2 regions of the Pseudomonas sp. E315 genome follow, and region 2 is predicted to be linked to the other one. Evidence: predicted binding sites of a transcription regulator. Region 2 holds the regulator's gene; the other holds the start of a gene.
The links. Region 2 encodes FliA, which starts transcription of late flagellar genes. Its sites were predicted from a motif close to CTAAAGTTTNNNNNNNNNNNGCCGNTAA; they were not measured.
Positions count from the first base shown of each region.

Region 1 (9,341 bases), on a different contig from region 2:
ACACCTCCAGCGGCTGACCTTCGTTTTGCTCTGACAATAGCAGCCCGTTAACACTCGACAGCGTTTGCACCTGCTGAGTGCGCGTATCGTCAAAGCCAATCAGAGTCCGCACCAGTGTGAGCGTGGTGTCATTCAATGAGTAGCTGCAGAGAGTCTGAGTACGCTGACCGTTTTGAAGCTCGCTTTGTGTGCTCACAACCCCATGACGCAGGAAGTCTTGAGGGTCGTTGATATAGGTGAAGTCGGTTTGCACGCACAAAACTTGTTCAGCTTCGGCCTGCTCATAGAGTGACTCACGCGTGCAAACCACATGTTCTTGGTCTGCCCCTTCCATGCCTGGCATCGACTCATAGTCAAAGCGGGTGATGGTGGTCGGGGCTGCGGCAAACCCGGGAGCAGGTATAACCGTACGCTCGCGCTCAAACCGCACAAAACCCATCGGATCAGCCGGGCACCCTTGCGCGCCTTCTGCCGGGTAAAAGGTGGACAACACGGTAATACCGCTGGGCTCAACCTTGCGTAGCAGATTACCGGCCACGTCATAGTCTGTGTAGGTCACCTCCTTGCGACTCTGCCCTGTGCTCAGGTTTTGATACGTCAGGGTTTGAATTTTTGGCAGCCGTAACTGAGCAGGTTGCTCGCTAAAAGACTTGCTCGGCAGCTCGTGATACTCAATCTCGCTCAAGAGGCGAAAATCGCCCGACGTGCTGACCTCAGAAACCAACAGGTGAAATTTGTTGTAGGTGCGCACCGTTGAGCTGTGGACTTTGCCACCCGCCATCAACCGCTCAGTTGAGGTGTATTGATAGCGCCCAGCAATGCGGTACAACGCATCACCCCGCTCACTCCCATCGATGCCCGCACCAAAACCTAAAAAGTTCGTATCCGAAAACTTATAGGTCTTGGTAAGAGGTTGCTGACCTTGGCCGGGATGAATCGTGTGCGTGCTCACACTGCGGATAGAGTCAAACGATCCATTAGGCATCTGTTGGCCGATCGCTTTATATCCAATGACCTCACGGGCGCCTAAGGGCGAATCGACCACGACCACATAAGGCGCGCCGTCAAAAACCTCGTATTTCAGGGCCCACTTTTCCCCAGTGGGCAACGTAATGCCCGTCAACAGGCCTTCACTCAGGCTCAACGTATACACCGCTTCGTGAGCTGACCCTGGGTATTGGGTCAGCGTCACCTGGTGTACTTGACGGCGGATGCTCAACAGCACACGCCGGGCATCGCTTACCTGGCACAACACAGGCTGGTCATTACTTAGTTCGTACTCAAACGAAAAGCTAGCACCGTTGGCTGCAAAGAGCTGACGCGAAACGGCGATGCTGCTCGTGCCGTATAAGGCCAACTCTTCACGCTGCCCATTTTTATAGGTCAGACGGTAACGGCCAAGCGCCAGCACCTGCGCCTTGAGATGCTCTAGCTTCATATCCTCGAACACCAACACAGTCGGCGTTTCGATAGCGTTAAACACTTCGCCATTAGCCAGTGACAGCGTTTTACTCAATACATCGTAACGGCTCAGTGCTAACGACCAGCCTTTACCCAGGCCTGTGTCACCACCCAACGGGTTAAAACTCAGATTAATCGGTAACTCTGGTCCATTGAGCCCCGACGACACAAGTGCTCCTAAAGACAAAGAACACGTATACAACCCTGTACGCGCGTCCACTCCACCTGCCATAAAATCATTAAAATTAAAGGCATTGGAGTAGACATTTTTGGACTGACTCATCCTGAGTCTCCTTTTTGACTAACACATTATCTTCAGCCACCCCATATCAAATACGGTCAATGTCAAATACCACTGAATAATCATTTAAATGATGATCACCCAACTCCTCATTAGACGCATTAATATCTACACGCTCACCATTTTTATGATTTATCGAAACCCGAACAACAAACCAATGCTCCGTGCCATAGACATCCATCAGCGAAAAGATAATACCCCCCCTACTTTTATTAACATCACTCAACTTATAGATAGCACTGAGCACGGCAGTCTGCCCACTCTGTGGCTGTGTGTTATCCACCAACGCATCAAAATAACCTGCCAACTGAGAACCCAAAACGCCCATGTATTTTTCATCGTCTTCAAGGTGATATCGCAAAGGATTTCTTGTGTTCACACCTGCTGAATGACTGAATGCCATCCCTGTTAACATACCCGTCAGCAATTCGCCCCCTACCAAAGGGATTTGCTTTCGGCCTTCGGCAGCAGGAAAAAGCTCTACGGTGTGCACGTCAAAGGTATTCAGAAGACCTTTATGCCTCTTCACAAGGAAATCGCTCATTGGGTAAGTAACTGGCAACTTCCCAATTAACGTCACGCTGCTGTCTCTGTCGCCAAAGTTGCCCGTCCTGTTGGACCTGATAACTTCACCATCCATGGTCACTTCAGCGGCTATTTGGGTGCTGTCGGCGCGGGTGGTTGAGACCCAGAACGTCAGCACATGCGGCGGCGACACCTCAGTGTCTGTAGGCTCTACAGTCATGCGTGCAAACGCACCTGGGATTTCATGCACAAAGTTGTTTTCTTGCTTGCTGCTTGCCCAACTGCGGGACAATATCTGACCCACATGGACCAATGGCCGCTCATCATTGGCCAGTGGCTGGCTACCGTTGTAATGGATCAGTTTTACCGTGTTCAAAATCTCATCAGGCAACGCCACTTCATTCGCTTGCTCATCCAAGCCCGAAATAATAACAAGCACCTTAACTTGCATACGCCCGTTTGCGTATAAAGACCGACTGCGGGTCGAGGCTGCTGCATCAAACTTAACCTCGAGCCTTCCTATTTTCAATTTAGTGTCCGCGGGTGCAGACGGAGCGTTATAAGCAGGGTTGATAGCTTCTCTTACGTTCATTATTCAATGTCCTATATAAATACATCAGCGCATCCATTGCACTGACTTGCGCCCTCAGTGTAACCAAAAAAAACCAATGAACCAGACCGCCCAAAGATACATTATTAAAAATCTAGCAAGCACCTGTAAGCAGATATATCAAAGTAAAAGACAATATCTAACGCGCTCACTCCCACCCTCTTTCCCAGAAACACCATCTTATCCGCGACAATTAAATTTTCCCTTCTTTTTGAGAGACATTACCCACATCAAAGGGCACCATTACAACACAACACCCAGCCATAGTGCTCAAACCTAATCTTTATATAGATGACACCGACAAACGAATCCTTCCCACTTACAAACTAGAAAGGGCATGCAATGTGCAATATATGGATAATATTCAAAAAAACACGAGCCACTGACTTCAGCGACTCGCTTTACAACTCCACACGCCCGTCGACAACCAACAATTTTAATGTTCGTCGTTATAAACGAACTTGGGCATTTCCCAGTTAAAGCGAATGGCTAGCAGACGCAATAATAAACCGCCGAACAGCGTGACGAAAATCGCCTGTTCGTTGGGCATTTCCCAGTAAGTGCACAGCAAGAAACACCAAGCAGCTGCAAAGGACACGCTGGCATACAGCTCGCGACGGAAGATCAACGGAATGTCGTTGCAGAAGATATCGCGCAGGATGCCGCCAAACACACCGGTTATCACTCCGCTCACCGAGGCCACCAACATGCCTTGGCCCATTTCAAGTGCAGTCATGCAGCCGATCAGGGTAAAGGCCACAAGCCCAAGGGCATCAAGCACCAAAAACAGCGAGCGTAAATGGCGCATCAGCGGTGCGATAAAAATCGTAACCAGTGCGGCAAACGTGGTGAGTACCAAGTATTCCGGGTGCTTGACCCACGTCAGTGGGTAATGGCCCAACAGCATGTCTCGTACCGAACCACCGCCCAGCGCAGTGACGCACGCAATCAGCACCACACCAAACCAGTCCATGCCCCGACGCCCGGCAGACAACGCCCCGGTCATGGCTTCTGCGGTAATGGCAACTAGATAGAGCATCAGCAACATGGCGGCAATCCTTGCAAGAAGGCGCGCAGTCTACTCATTCGGCGCGAGCACCAAAAGGGGGCAGTACAAGCCGCTTTCTTGTGGCAGCCCCCGCTGGCCGCAATCTTATAAAAAATCACAAGATCGCAGCCTGCAGCAGCGCCTACAAAATCGGCTTAGAACTTGATGAAGTGTTTGCGGTAGTGCTGCAACTCGGCAATCGACTCGCGAATGTCATCCAGCGCCAAATGCGTGCCTTTTTTCACCAGGCTGTCGCGCACCTCGGGCGCCCAGCGGGCAACCAGTTCTTTGAGCGTGGAGACATCAAGGTTGCGGTAGTGGAAGTAGCTCTCGAGGGTTTTCATGTGGGTGTACAGGAAGCGGCGATCCTGACAGATGCTGTTACCGCAGATCGGCGACTTGCCTTTTGGCACCCATTGCTCAAGAAACGCAATGGTCTGCGCCTCTGCTTCGGCCATGCTGGTGGTGCTGTCTTTGACGCGCTGGGTCAGGCCGCTGCCGCCGTGGGTGCGAGTGTTCCATTCATCCATACGGGCCAGCACTTCGTCGCTGTGGTGAATGGCGATTACGGGGCCTTCAGCCAAAATATTGAGGTTGCTGTCGGTGACGATGGTGGCCATTTCAATAATGACGTCGTTGTCAGGGTCCAGACCAGTCATTTCCAGGTCGATCCAAATCAGGTTCTGCGGGTTGTTCATAAAGGCCTCCATAGCTTAGTTGTGCAGTTTAGCTTAGGCGTGCAGCCCTCGTGCTAAACTCGCCAGCGTTTTACCCTCCTTATCGTTTTATCAACACGGAACACCCATGGCCAAACGCCAGCTCAATCGCCGCCAAAACTGGCGCATCGAAAAGATCCAAGGTGAGCGCGCTGCCCGCGCCGCCAAACGCGAATCCAGTGCCGTCGAAGCGCTTGAAGGCGGTGACTTAGGTCCCGAGCAGCTCGGTCTGGTGATCGCGCACTTCGGTGTGCAGGTCGAAGTTGAAGCCCAGGAAGGCGAGCTGAAAGGCCAGATGTTCCGTTGCCACTTGCGCGCTAACCTGCCCGCATTGGTCACTGGTGACACAGTCGTCTGGCGCGCAGGCAATCAAGGGATTGGCGTTATCGTCGCCCAATTGCCGCGCAAAACTGAGCTGTGCCGTCCTGACAGCCGTGGCCAGCTCAAGCCTGTGGCAGCTAACGTTGACATGATCGTGATTGTGTTCGCGCCAATGCCCGAACCTCACGCCAACTTGATCGACCGTTATTTGGTGGCCGCTGAGCACGCCGGGATTCGTCCGCTGCTGCTGCTCAACAAGGCTGACTTGATCGACGATCAAAACTCGCCAGCGCTCAATGCTCTGCTAGGTGTTTATCGCCAGTTGGGCTATCCGGTGCTGGAAGTGTCGGCCCATCACGGTGATGGCATGCAGCAGTTGCAAGCGCAACTGGACGGCCATATCAGCGTGTTTGTGGGTCAATCGGGCGTGGGTAAATCGTCTCTGGTCAACAGCCTGCTGCCCGAGGTCAATCTGCGCGTTGGGCCGCTGTCGGAAATCTCGGGGCAAGGGACGCACACCACCACCACTGCGCGGTTGTTCCACTTCCCGGGCGGCGGCGAACTGATCGACTCCCCGGGGATTCGCGAGTTTGGTTTGGGCCACGTGAGCCGGGCCGATGTTGAGGCCGGTTTTATCGAGTTCAACGACTTGATCGGCCGCTGCCGTTTCCGTGACTGCAAGCACGACCGCGAGCCGGGCTGTGCGTTACTGATGGCTTTGGAAGATGGCCGCGTGCAGCAACAACGCATGAACAGCTATCGTTCGATCATCGCCAGCTTGCCTGAGTCCAGCTACTAAACAGGCAGCCCCTGCTGGAGCGAGCACGCTCGCTCCAGCGTTGATCACGGCTTGATCGGTGCTGGCGCCTTGTCGTCAAACAGGTTCAGCTTTTCCCGCTCTTCGTGCATGGCAGGCGGTTGTTGATCGGCTGGCAACGTGATCGGGTCAATCGGCGTGGTCGGCGTTTCAGCTTTCGCCGCATCAGCACCTTGCTCACCTTCAATCGCACGCTGCGCCTTTTTGGTCAGCACCACGATGTCGATTCGACGATTGACCGGGTTCAACGGGTCAACCTTGTCAAACAACACAGATGAGGCATACCCCACAATTCGCGCGACCTGATCTTGCGGGTAGCTGCCAGCCACCAAAGCACGGCGGGCGGCATTGGCACGGTTGGCCGACAACTCCCAGTTACCGAATTCCGTATCGCTGGCATAAGGCGTGGCATCGGTATGACCACTGATGCTGACCTTGTTAGGCACGGCTTTGATGGTGTCTGCCATTGCCAGCAAGATGTCTTCAAAGTAGGGCTTGAGCCGCGCGCTGCCCACATCAAACATTGGGCGATTTTCGGCGTCCATGATCTGAATCCGCAGGCCGTCCGGGGTGATCTCAAACAACAACTGGTCTTTGAACTTGCGCAGTTGCGGGTTTTCTTCAACCTTGTTCTGTAACTCTTGCAACAGCAATTCGAGACGCTCTTTCTCGACCTGCTCCGCCATGCCTTCGACCTGATCAGTGTCGACCGTGATCTTGTCCGGCTGCGGCTGCATTTTTTGCTCGGGGTTCAGGGTGTTATCCGGCGCCATCGTTGGCGTGCCGCCCAAGTCGATGATGTAAGGCGTACCACTTTCTGAAAACCCGATCGGGTCTTTGAAGTAACCGGCAATCGCGATTTTTTGTTCTGGCGTGGCCGTGGACAACAGCCATAGCACCAGAAAGAACGCCATCATCGCCGTAGCAAAGTCAGCGAAAGCGATTTTCCAGGCGCCACCGTGGTGGCCCGCTGCAAAGCGCTTGACGCGCTTAATAATGATTGGCTGGTTGTTTTCCATGACTTAGCGACCGCGAACCACTTGTTCCAGCTCCATAAAGCTTGGACGGTGCTTGGGATACAGCACTTTGCGTCCAAACTCGACCGCCAGCGATGGCGGCATGCCCGAGGCCGAGGCCACCAGCGATGCTTTGATTGACTCGTAGACGTTCAGTTCTTCTTTGGCATCGTGCGCCAGTGACGTCGCCAACGGGCCGAAGAAGCCATAGGCCGCCAAAATACCAAAGAACGTACCGACCAACGCGGCGCCAACGTGCATACCAATCGCAGCTTGGTCGCCCTCACCCAACGAAGCCATCGTCACAACGATACCCAGCACCGCCGCCACAATACCGAAGCCCGGCATGCCATCGGCAATCCCGGTGACAGCGTGGGACGGGTGCTCCAGCTCTTCTTTCATGCTGAACAGCTCCATGTCGAACAAGCCTTCCAGCTCGTGCGGGGCCATGTTGCCCGACGACATGATGCGCAGGTAATCGCAGACAAACGCAGTCATGCGCTCGTCTTTAAGCACTGCGGGGTATTTGGCGAAGATTGGGCTAGCGGCCGCGTCTTCAATATCGCCCTCGATGGCCATCATGCCTTCGCGGCGACTTTTGTTGAGAATCTCGTAAACTAGACCCAGCACTTCAAGATAAAAGGTGTGGGTAAACCGCGAGCCGAACATGCCAAGTGATTTTTTGATCACGTGCATGGTCATATAACCGGGGTTAGCCTGCAGGAAGGCACCGAAGGCCGCCCCGCCAATAATCAAGACCTCAAACGGTTGGATCAATGCACCGATCTTGCCGTGGGAAAGTACGTATCCGCCAAGAACACTCGCGAACACGACAATGATGCCGATAATTTTAGCCATAGGAATAAAGGTACTTACTGAGTCGGGTTCAAGGTCATATTCGCAGGAGAGTAAAAACTCTTCTTCTCCTTATCGGCGAAACTGCGCCAGACTATAGGCCGTAAAGGCGAAAAGCCAGTTGGGCCCATTCCGGGCGTGTAAACAACGGATTAAAAGCGCGCTCCCATCATGGCAAATGAAACCACCACAGCGACCAACATTCCTTCTACCCTCGAAGCCTGGGTCAAACAGCTCGACGCTGTTCGCCTGCCCATTGCGCAGGACAGTCACGATCAGGTTTGCAAGGCGATCAACGACAATCGCCGCTCATTGCGCGAAATTGCCGAGCTTATGCAAGACAGCCCCGCGCTGGCGCTGAGCCTGATCCGCGAGGCTAATCACCACACGCATGGCAGCCTGAGCGAACCCGCCGAGAGCCTTGAAGTGGCGATCAACCGACTAGGTCTGACCCGTACGCAAGAACTGATGGAGCGTCTTCCCGCGCTACCTACGGAAGAAATCCCACAGGCATTTCGACAAATTCAACTGATTAGCCAGCATGCTGCGCAACAAGCCAGCGGGTTATTCGCCAATCGTTTAGCGCGTCTGTGGCAAGAAATTTATTGGGGCAGCTTGCTGTTTCTGTCGCCATTGTGGGCGATGGCTCTGACTCATCCCGAACAGCTCGAAGAATGGGAGCTGCGGGTGATTCACAAGGGCGAATGCGCGAGCAAGGTTGAGCAAAAACTGTTCGGTGTGCGCTTGTTTGAGATCTGCCGTTCACTGGCTGAGTTGTGGCGCCTGCCTGCGTGGGTGCTGCAAGGTTACGCAGTCATCACCGATGAGCAGCGCACGCTGGTCAAAGTGCTGCACATCGCCCGCGACAATCATCATCGCCTGCGCCAGCAACAACGTCTGGACGCTGATCCGTCGCTGCGGCGCTGGCTCAACCAGCCAGCCAATACAGTGTTGTTGGCAAACGGCCTGGCGTTATCGGCGCAGCAAGCGTGGGATACGCCGCACAACCTGCGCTGGCAATACCTGACCAGCCTGTACCTGCAAATACCGCTGGATGACTTACAGCAACAGGTTCACCAAAACGCCGCCAGCAGCGGGCGTTATCACGCAATGCCCGATTTGTGGCACCCGGCCGAGGCACTTGTCTGGCCTTGGGACATGCGCCGCGTGCATCGCGGCCTGCTGCCAGCCCCACCGCCCTCCGCAGAAGCGCTGGTGGTATGGCGCAAACACTGCGGGGAGTTACTCGCCGAGCCGAGTGCATTTACCAACTCGATGCACCTGACCACCTGCGCCCGTGACGCACTGGTGGCGTGTGGCATGCGCCGGGTCATTTTGTTGATGGCCGATAAAACGTCCACCACCCTACGCGCCCACCAAGTGGCCGGCTTGCCCAAAGCGGCTTTCGACCTCAACCTGGACGTCACCCAAAGCCCCGGCCTGCGGCGCTTACTGACGCAGCCCGCGCAAATTCGCCTCACCCCCGAAAACAACGCACAGATTTCTGCAGCCTTGCCCAACAACCTGCGCAACCTGTTCCCCGGCGAGCATTTGCTGCTACGGTCACTGAGCAATAACGGCCGCGTTGTGATGCTGGTGCTGGCAGACCAAGGTGGCGGCCCGCTTTCAGAGATCACCGTGCAGGCGTTTGGTAAAACAGCGCAATGCATT
Region 1 is NZ_JBUZPJ010000006.1:36,638-45,978, forward strand. It holds gene ACZRJQ_RS10700 (RHS repeat-associated core domain-containing protein) at 1-1,744, opposite strand, end outside; gene ACZRJQ_RS10705 (hypothetical protein) at 1,791-2,879, opposite strand; gene ACZRJQ_RS10710 (trimeric intracellular cation channel family protein) at 3,334-3,945, opposite strand; gene orn (oligoribonuclease) at 4,101-4,643, opposite strand; gene rsgA (small ribosomal subunit biogenesis GTPase RsgA) at 4,750-5,781, shown strand; gene motB (flagellar motor protein MotB) at 5,826-6,818, opposite strand; gene motA (flagellar motor stator protein MotA) at 6,822-7,673, opposite strand; gene ACZRJQ_RS10735 (HDOD domain-containing protein) at 7,842-9,341, shown strand, end outside.
Region 1: a site for FliA is predicted at 7,743-7,770, ahead of motA (flagellar motor stator protein MotA). Genes of this name have one in related genera too.

Region 2 (9,341 bases):
AGCAACATTTCGCGATAGCGTGACTGGCGCATGGCAATTGCTTTGAGCTTGCTGGCAATGGGCAACAGCACCAGGTTGGCACTGGCCACACCATAAATGGTCGCTACAAACGCCACGGCAATACCACTGCCCAACTGGCTTGGATCAGCCAGATTGCCCATCACATGGATCAAGCCCATCACCGCGCCAATGATGCCGATGGTCGGCGCGTAGCCGCCCATGCTTTCAAATACTTTGGCGGCGTCTATGTCGCGGCTTTCCTGGGTCATGAAATCAACCTCAAGAATGCTGCGAATGGCCTCAGGCTCGGCGCCATCGACTAGCAATTGCAAACCTTTGCGCGAATAGCTGTCCGGCTCTGCGTCCGCCACACCTTCGAGGCCGAGCAAGCCTTCCTTGCGTGCCGTCAGGCTCCAGTTGACGACACGATCAACGCCGCCCGCCAGATCAATACGCGGAGGGAAAAAGATCCAGCTGAGAATTTGCATTGCACGCTTGAACGCGCTCAGCGGTGACTGCAACAGCGCAGCCCCGACGGTGCCGCCAATCACGATCAATGCCGCAGGGCCATTGGCCAAAGCGCCCAAATGGCCGCCTTCTAAGTAGTTGCCACCAATAATGGCGACAAAGGCCATGATGATCCCGATAAGGCTGAGTACATCCATCAGTGACAGGCCTCGACCAAGTGCTTGCCAATTTCATCAAGGCTGTACACCGCATCCGCCAGATTGGCTTTAACGATTGCCATCGGCATGCCGTAGATGACGCAGCTGGCTTCGTCCTGCGCCCAGACGTTACTGCCGCCCTGCTTGAGCAGACGCGCACCTTCACGGCCATCCGCGCCCATGCCGGTTAACACCACCGCCAGAACTTTGTCGCCGTAGGATTTAGCTGCCGAACCAAAAGTGATGTCCACGCAGGGCTTGTAGTTCAGACGCTCGTCGCCCGGCAGGATGCGTACCGCGCCGCGACCATCGATCATCATCTGCTTGCCACCCGGCGCCAGCAGCGCCAGCCCCGGACGCAGAATGTCGCCGTCTTCAGCTTCTTTGACGCTGATGCGGCACAACTTGTCCAAGCGCTCGGCAAAGGCTTTGGTGAAGGCAGCCGGCATGTGTTGCACCAACACAATCGGCGCAGGGAAGTTGCCCGGCAATTGAGTCAGCACACGTTGCAGGGCCACAGGCCCGCCGGTTGAAGTACCAATGGCCACCAACTTGTAGGCCTTGCGCTTTGGCGCAGGCGACGTGGCTGCAGCAACGGGTGCGCTACGGCTGGCAATTGGCGTGGTGCGAGGAGCAGGCGGCGTTGGCGTGGCAAAACTGTTCGTAACAGGCGCTGCCACAGGCTGCGGCGCTGCTGGCGGCTGTGGCGCGCTGTAGCTGGAAACACGCCGATTGCTGCGCGAAATGCTGTGTACTTTTTCGCACAGTAATTGCTTGACCTTCTCGGGGTTACGCGAGATGTCTTCGAAGTTTTTCGGCAGAAAATCCACAGCCCCAGCGTCCAGTGCATCCAGCGTAACGCGAGCACCTTCGTGTGTGAGCGAGGAGAACATCAGCACGGGGGTCGGGCTGCGCTGCATGATGTGCCGCACTGCCGTGATGCCATCCATCATTGGCATCTCGTAGTCCATAGTGATCACGTCTGGCTTGAGCGCCAGCGCCTGATCAATGGCCTCCTTGCCGTTGGTAGCGGTGCCGATCACTTGAATCGTCGGATCAGACGATAGAATTTCCGTGAGACGGCGGCGGAAAAAGCCCGAATCGTCCACCACCAAAACCTTGACTACCATAAACACTCCGTTAGGCAGCGCGAGGCGCAACCGCCCCGCTCCACCAGAATCAAATACGCCGTGCGGCGTAGCGCTTGAGCATGCTCGGAACATCCAAAATCAAGGCAATACGGCCATCACCTGTAATGGTGGCTCCCGACATGCCCGGCGTGCCCTGAAGCATTTTGCCCAACGGTTTGATGACCACTTCTTCTTGACCAACCAACTGATCGACCACAAAGCCGATGCGCTGAGTGCCCACCGAAAGAATCACCACATGCCCTTCACGCTGTTCTTCATGGGCGGCAGACGCCACCAACCAGCGCTTGAGGTAGAACAAAGGCAGCGCTTTATCGCGCACGATCACCACTTCCTGACCGTCCACCACGTTGGTGCGCGACAGGTCGAGGTGGAAGATTTCGTTTACGTTGACCAGTGGGAACGCAAACGCCTGATTGCCCAGCATCACCATCAGCGTCGGCATGATCGCCAGTGTCAGCGGCACCTTGATCACGATCTTCGAGCCTTGGCCCAAGGTCGAGTAAATATTGAGCGAGCCATTGAGCTGGGCGATTTTGGTTTTCACCACGTCCATGCCCACACCACGACCCGACACGTCAGAAATCTCGGTTTTAGTCGAGAAGCCCGGCGCAAAAATCAGGTTGTAGCAGTCGGACTCGCTCAAGCGGTCAGCAGCGTCCTTGTCCATCAAGCCTTTTTTGACCGCGATGCCACGCAGCACATTCGCATCCATGCCCTTGCCGTCGTCAGAGATCGACAGCAGGATATGGTCGCCTTCTTGCTCAGCGGACAGAATGACGCGGCCGCAACGGGACTTACCGGCGGCTTCACGCTCTTCCGGGGTTTCGCACCCGTGGTCGACCGCGTTACGCACCAAGTGGACCAGCGGATCGGCCAAAGCCTCGACCAGGTTTTTGTCCAGGTCTGTTTCTTCGCCTACCAGTTCCAGGTTGATTTCTTTTTTCAGTTGACGCGCCAAGTCGCGAACCAAACGCGGGAAGCGACCAAAGACTTTCTTGATCGGCTGCATGCGGGTTTTCATCACCGCGGTTTGCAGATCTGCGGTCACCACGTCAAGGTTGGACACCGCCTTGGACATGGCCTCGTCGCTGCTGTTAAGCCCCAGACGCACCAAACGGTTACGCACCAACACCAACTCGCCCACCATGTTCATGATTTCGTCGAGGCGCGCAGTGTCAACCCGCACAGTGGTTTCGGCTTCGGAGGCGACCGGTTTGTCAGGGTGTGCAGCCGGTGCGCGGGCCGGGGCCGGACGCGGGGCTGCAGCTTCAGCCTTTTTCGCTACCGGAGTTGCTACAGCTGCCGGGGCTGCAGCGGCAGTTGCCGCAACCACCGGGCTTTCGGCAGAAAACTTGCCTTTGCCATGCAGCTCATCAAGCAGCGATTCGAATTCATGGTCGCTGATCAGCTCGCCCTTGCCAGCTGCGGGTGGGGTCGAAGCTTCTGGCGCAGAGGTGTCCAGCGCATCAGCGCTGAACGAGCCCTTGCCGTGCAACTGATCAAGCAAGGCTTCGAATTCGTCGTCTGTAATGTCATTGCTGGCCGCAGCGGCCGGGGCAGCTTCACTGACGGGGGCCGCTGAAGCCACAGCATCAGGTGCAAACTGGCCTTTGCCGTGCAATTGGTCGAGCAACGACTCAAACTCGGCATCGGTTATTTCGTCGCTACCCGTCGCCGCGACGGCTGCGGGCTGAACAGGTGCGGCCGCGGCTGCTTTGACCGCATTGAGCGAGTCCAGCAGCAGTTCAAATTCGTTATCGGTGATATCACCGCCTTCACTGGCAACAGGCGCCTGAGCAACTGGTTCAGGCGTTGGTTGTGCCACTTCAACCGGCTGAGCAGACGCAGGCTCGGCCAAGCGTGCCAGCGCTGCCAACAATTCAGGCGTCGCGGCCGTGATTGGGCTGCGCTCACGCACTTCGCTGAACATACCGTTTACAGCGTCCAGGGCTTCAAGGACCACGTCCATCAGCTCGGAGTCGACCCGTCGTTCACCCTTGCGCAGGATGTCGAACACGTTCTCGGCGATGTGACAGCACTCCACCAACTCATTGAGCTGGAGGAAGCCGGCGCCCCCTTTTACAGTGTGAAAACCGCGAAAAATTGCATTGAGCAAGTCAGCGTCATCTGGGCGGCTTTCAAGCTCGACCAGTTGTTCGGACAGTTGCTCTAGAATCTCGCCGGCTTCAACCAGGAAATCCTGAAGGATTTCTTCATCGGCGCCGAAGCTCATGTAGGTGCTCCTTGAAATAAGGTCTTTGAGCGTCGGGCAACACTGCCCGCACGCCTACTCGAAACCTAGAAACCTAAACTGGATAGCAAATCGTCTACATCGTCCTGACCGGACACGACGTCATCACGCTTATCGGCATGAATCTGCGGACCTTCACCCTGAGTCAGGTTTTTTTGCGGATTATTTTCAGCGAGCAGTGCATCACGGTCATGTTCGATCCCCGCAAAGCGGTCGACCTGGCTGGCCATGAGCACGAGTTTAAGCAAGTTACCTTCGACTTCGGTCACCAACTGCGTCACGCGTTTGATGACTTGGCCGGTAAGGTCCTGGTAATCCTGAGCCAACAGGATGTCGTTCAGATTACTGGCCACAATGTGGCTTTCTTCTTCGCTACGTGTCAGAAAACCGTCAACACGCCTCGCTAACTCGCGAAACTCTTCAGCACTGATTTCGCGGCGCATAAAACGCCCCCAATCAGCACTCAATGCTTTAGCCTCGGCCCCCAAACTGTTGACGATGGGCGTGCTGCTTTCCACCAAATCCATCGTCCTGTTAGCGGCCGCTTCCGTAAGGCGCACAACATAAGACAAACGTTCGGTCGCATCCGTGATCTGGGACACTTCTTCGGCTTGCGGCGTGCTCGGATCGATATGGAAATTGACGATTGCGCTGTGCAACTCACGCGTCAATTTGCCCACTTCCCGATACAAACCGCGATCGCGGGTTTGGTTCAGTTCGTGAATCAGTTGCACTGCATCGCCGAACTGGCCTTTTTCAAGGCTTTCGACCAATTCGTGAGCATGTTTCTTCAGGGTCGACTCAAAGTCTCCCTGGTTTGATTCTTTATGCTCCATAGCACCCCCGTGACGAATCGATCAGCCGATGCGCTCAAAGATCTTTTCGATCTTTTCTTTGAGTGCCAAGGCAGTAAACGGTTTGACGACATAACCGTTAACCCCGGCTTGAGCCGCTTCGATGATCTGCTCGCGCTTGGCTTCAGCCGTCACCATCAGCACGGGCAAGTGCTTGAGTTTTTCGTCGGCACGCACGTGGCGCAGCAGGTCAATACCGGTCATGCCCGGCATGTTCCAGTCAGTCACCAGAAAGTCGATATGCCCCTGATTGAGGATCGGCAACGCTGTTGTGCCGTCATCTGCTTCCACCGTGTTGGTGAACCCAAGGTCACGCAGCAGGTTTTTAATGATCCGCCGCATCGTTGAGAAATCATCAACGATGAGGATTTTCATGTTCTTGTCCAATTCGACCTCCAAGCAGTCTTAAACGCGCTCAGCACCTGGGCGCGCCATTCAATCAATTCGGTATACATGCCACGTTAAAACCCGTAGGAGCGAGCGTGCTCGCGATGCAGGCGACACGGCGTATCAATCAACACGCATCGACTTTCATCGCGAGCACGCTCGCTCCTACATAAATTCAAAACCTACCGGTATCAGCGTGCTCGCCATTCCGCCAAACGCCCGCGCAAACGCGCCGCACATTGGCTATGCAACTGGCTGACTCGCGATTCGCTGACACCCAGAACCTCACCGATTTCTTTGAGGTTCAGCTCTTCGTCGTAGTACAGCGCCAATACCAGTCGCTCACGCTCCGGCAAATTGGCGATCGCCTCAGCCAATGCGGCCTGAAAGCGCTCGTCTTCCAGGTCTCGCGAAGGCTCAAGGTGAGCGCTGGCGCCGTCCTCGTGCAGCCCTTCATGCTCGCCGTCCTGTAACAGGTCGTCGAAACTGAACAGGCGGCTGCCCAGGGTGTCATTCAAAATCGCGTAATAATCATCAAGGCTTAACTGGAGTTCGGCCGCAACCTCGTGATCTTTAGCGTCACAACCGGTTTTTGCTTCAATTGCCCTGATTGCATCACTGACCATGCGGGTATTGCGGTGTACCGAGCGTGGGGCCCAGTCGCCCTTTCGCACTTCATCAAGCATCGCGCCACGGATACGAATACCCGCGTACGTCTCGAAACTCGCGCCTTTGGTTGCGTCGTACTTGGTGGACACTTCAAGCAGGCCGATCATGCCCGCCTGGATCAAGTCTTCGACTTGCACGCTGGCTGGCAAACGCGCCAACAAGTGGTAGGCAATACGCTTGACCAAAGGGGCGTAACGTTCGATCAGCTCATATTGGCTGTCACGCGACGACTTGCTGTACATGCGATAGCCACTGGCTGTCATAAGACCGGTCCCGCACTCGTTTGCTGCACCAGTCGCTCAACAAAGAACTCCAAGTGCCCGCGTGGGTTGGCAGGCAAAGGCCAAGTGTCAACTTTTTGGGCAATTGCCTTGAAGGCCAGCGCGCATTTGGAGCGAGGGAAGGCTTCGTAAACAGCGCGCTGTTTTTGAACGGCTTTGCGTACACATTCGTCGTAAGGCACTGCACCGACATATTGCAGGGCCACATCCAAAAAGCGGTCCGTCACCTTGGTCAGCTTGGCAAACAGGTTGCGGCCTTCCTGCGGGCTTTGCGCCATGTTTGCCAACACACGGAAGCGGTTCATGCCGTAGTCACGGTTGAGCAGTTTGATCAGCGCATAAGCATCGGTAATGGAGGTCGGTTCGTCACACACCACCAGCAACACTTCTTGGGCGGCGCGCACAAAACTCACCACTGAATCACCAATCCCGGCAGCGGTGTCAATCACCAGCACGTCCAGGTTGTCGCCGATGTCACTAAAGGCCTGAACCAGACCGGCGTGCTGCGCCGAACTCAGGTGCACCATGCTCTGAGTGCCCGAAGCCGCCGGCACGATACGAATACCGCCGGGGCCTTGCAGCAACACATCGCGCAGCTCGCAACGGCCCTCAACCACGTCGGCCAGGGTAAATTTTGGGGTCAGTCCCAGCAAGACGTCGACGTTAGCCAACCCAAGGTCAGCGTCCAGCAACATGACTCGTCTGCCCAGCTCGGCAAGAGCCAGCGACAAGTTGACTGAAACGTTAGTTTTACCGACGCCACCCTTGCCGCCGGTCACTGCGATCACCTGTACGGGATGCATGCTGCCCATGATCTTTCTTTACCTTGTCTTACTTAGACGCGGCTACAGAGGTTGGCTGCGCGTTCCGCACTGGAACAAAACCTTGCAGGCCATCAATGTAGGTACATTGCAACGTAATCATTACTCGCTCAGCCGACTCGTTTGGAGGGGCTGTGATAAATATCAGCAAACATATCGGCCATAGCTTCTTCGCTTGGCTCTTCCTGCATTTGCACACTGACCGCACGGCTCACCAATTGGTGACGACGCGGCAAGTGAAGATCATCCGGGATACGCGGGCCGTCGGTCAGGTAGGCCACCGGCAGCTCATGACTGATCGCCAAACTCAGCACTTCACCCAGGCTGGCGGTTTCATCCAGTTTTGTCAGAATGCAACCGGCCAACCCACACCGTTTGTAGCTGTGATATGCAGCCGTTAACACCTGCTTTTGGCTGGTGGTGGCCAATACCAAATAGTTCTTGGCTTTAATACCGCGCCCGGCAAGGCTTTCGAGTTGCAGACGCAACGCCGGGTCGCTGGCTTGCAAGCCCGCCGTGTCAACCAGCACCACACGCTTGCGCACCAACGGCTCAAGGGTTTGGCCCAAAGACTGACCCGGCGCGACGTGAGTCACCGGCACATTCAAGATGCGGCCCAACGTTTTGAGCTGCTCCTGCGCGCCAATCCGATAGCTGTCCATGCTCACCAAGGCGATATTCTGCGCGCCGTATTTGAGCACGTAACGCGCGGCCAGCTTGGCCAGCGTGGTGGTCTTGCCCATACCCGCCGGGCCGACCATCGCAATGACGCCGCCCTCTTCCAGCGGTTCAAGTTCCGGGGTGGCAATCATTCGCGCCAAATGCGCCAACAACATGCGCCAGGCTTGACGCGGCTCTTCAATTTCGGCGACTTGCTCAAGCAAGTCACGAGACAGCGGCCCCGACAACCCAATGCGCTGCAAGCGGCGCCACAAGTTAGCTTGTGCAGGCTTGCTGCCTTGTAGCTGATTCCAGGCCAGCGACCCCAACTGAACCTCTAGCAACTCACGCAAGCCATTGAGCTCAAAGCGCATGGTGTCAAAAGCGCGCTGATCCATCGACGGTGCAACGCTGGGCGCTGGGCGCGGCGGTTCTTCAAAGGTTGGCTCAATCAACGGCTCGGCGGCGGTCAGCGGCAAGCCGGCAAACAGCTGGCGACTGACTTCAGCATCGCCTTCACCGCGCAGGCTCAGCTCGGCCTGAGCCGAAACAATGCGCGATTGGGTCTTGCGCAGCTCTTCTTCAAGTTCAATGTTTGGCACACGCGGGGCCAGCGCGGACAGTTTGTAGTCCAGCGCAGCCGTCAATTCAACACCGCCTGCAATGCGGCGGTTACCAATAATGGCGGCATCAGCCCCCAGCTCATCACGAACCAGTTTCATGGCCTGACGCATATCGGCGGCAAAAAAACGCTTCACTTGCATAAACCAAACCTCAGCCGTTAGGGCCTACTGTCGCAACGATGGTGACTTGTTTGTTATCAGGTATTTCCTGGTACGCCAGCACATGCAGGTTTGGCACCGCCAAGCGTCCAAACCGCGAAAGCATCGCGCGTACCGGGCCGGCTACCAACAAGATCACCGGATTGCCTTGCATTTCTTGACGTTGGGCCGCGTCGATCAGCGAACGTTGTAGCTTTTCAGCCATGCTCGGCTCCAGCAGAACGCCCTCTTCCTGACCTTGTCCTGCCTTCTGCAGACTATTGAGCAAAATCTGTTCCAACCTTGGCTCCAGCGTGATAACTGGCAGCTCAGACTCAACGCCTACAATGCTTTGCACGATTGCACGCGAGAGCCCGACCCGCACCGCGGCAACCAAAGCGGCAGTATCTTGACTCTTGTGAGCATTGTTGGCGACGGCTTCGGCAATACTACGAATGTCGCGTACTGGCACCTGCTCGGCCAACAACGCTTGCAACACTTTCAGCAGTTGCGACAACGTCAACACACCCGGCACCAACTCTTCAGCCAACTTGGGCGAAGCCTTGGCCAGCAATTGCATCAATTGCTGCACTTCTTCATGACCAATCAGCTCATGGGAGTGTTTGTACAAAATCTGGTTCAAGTGAGTGGCTACCACAGTGCTGGCATCCACCACGGTATAGCCCAAGGATTGCGCCTGACTGCGCTGACTGACTTCAATCCACACTGCTTCCAGACCAAAGGCCGGGTCTTTGGCCGTAATTCCGTTCAACGTGCCGAATACCTGACCGGGGTTAATCGCCAGCTCGCGGTCGGGGTAAATCTCTGCTTCAGCCAAAAT
Region 2 is NZ_JBUZPJ010000001.1:90,779-100,119, reverse strand. It holds gene ACZRJQ_RS00490 (flagellar motor protein) at 1-665, opposite strand, end outside; gene ACZRJQ_RS00485 (protein-glutamate methylesterase/protein-glutamine glutaminase) at 665-1,795, opposite strand; gene ACZRJQ_RS00480 (chemotaxis protein CheA) at 1,845-4,049, opposite strand; gene ACZRJQ_RS00475 (protein phosphatase CheZ) at 4,115-4,903, opposite strand; gene ACZRJQ_RS00470 (chemotaxis response regulator CheY) at 4,925-5,296, opposite strand; gene fliA (RNA polymerase sigma factor FliA) at 5,500-6,240, opposite strand; gene fleN (flagellar synthesis regulator FleN) at 6,237-7,070, opposite strand; gene flhF (flagellar biosynthesis protein FlhF) at 7,190-8,503, opposite strand; gene flhA (flagellar biosynthesis protein FlhA) at 8,514-9,341, opposite strand, start outside.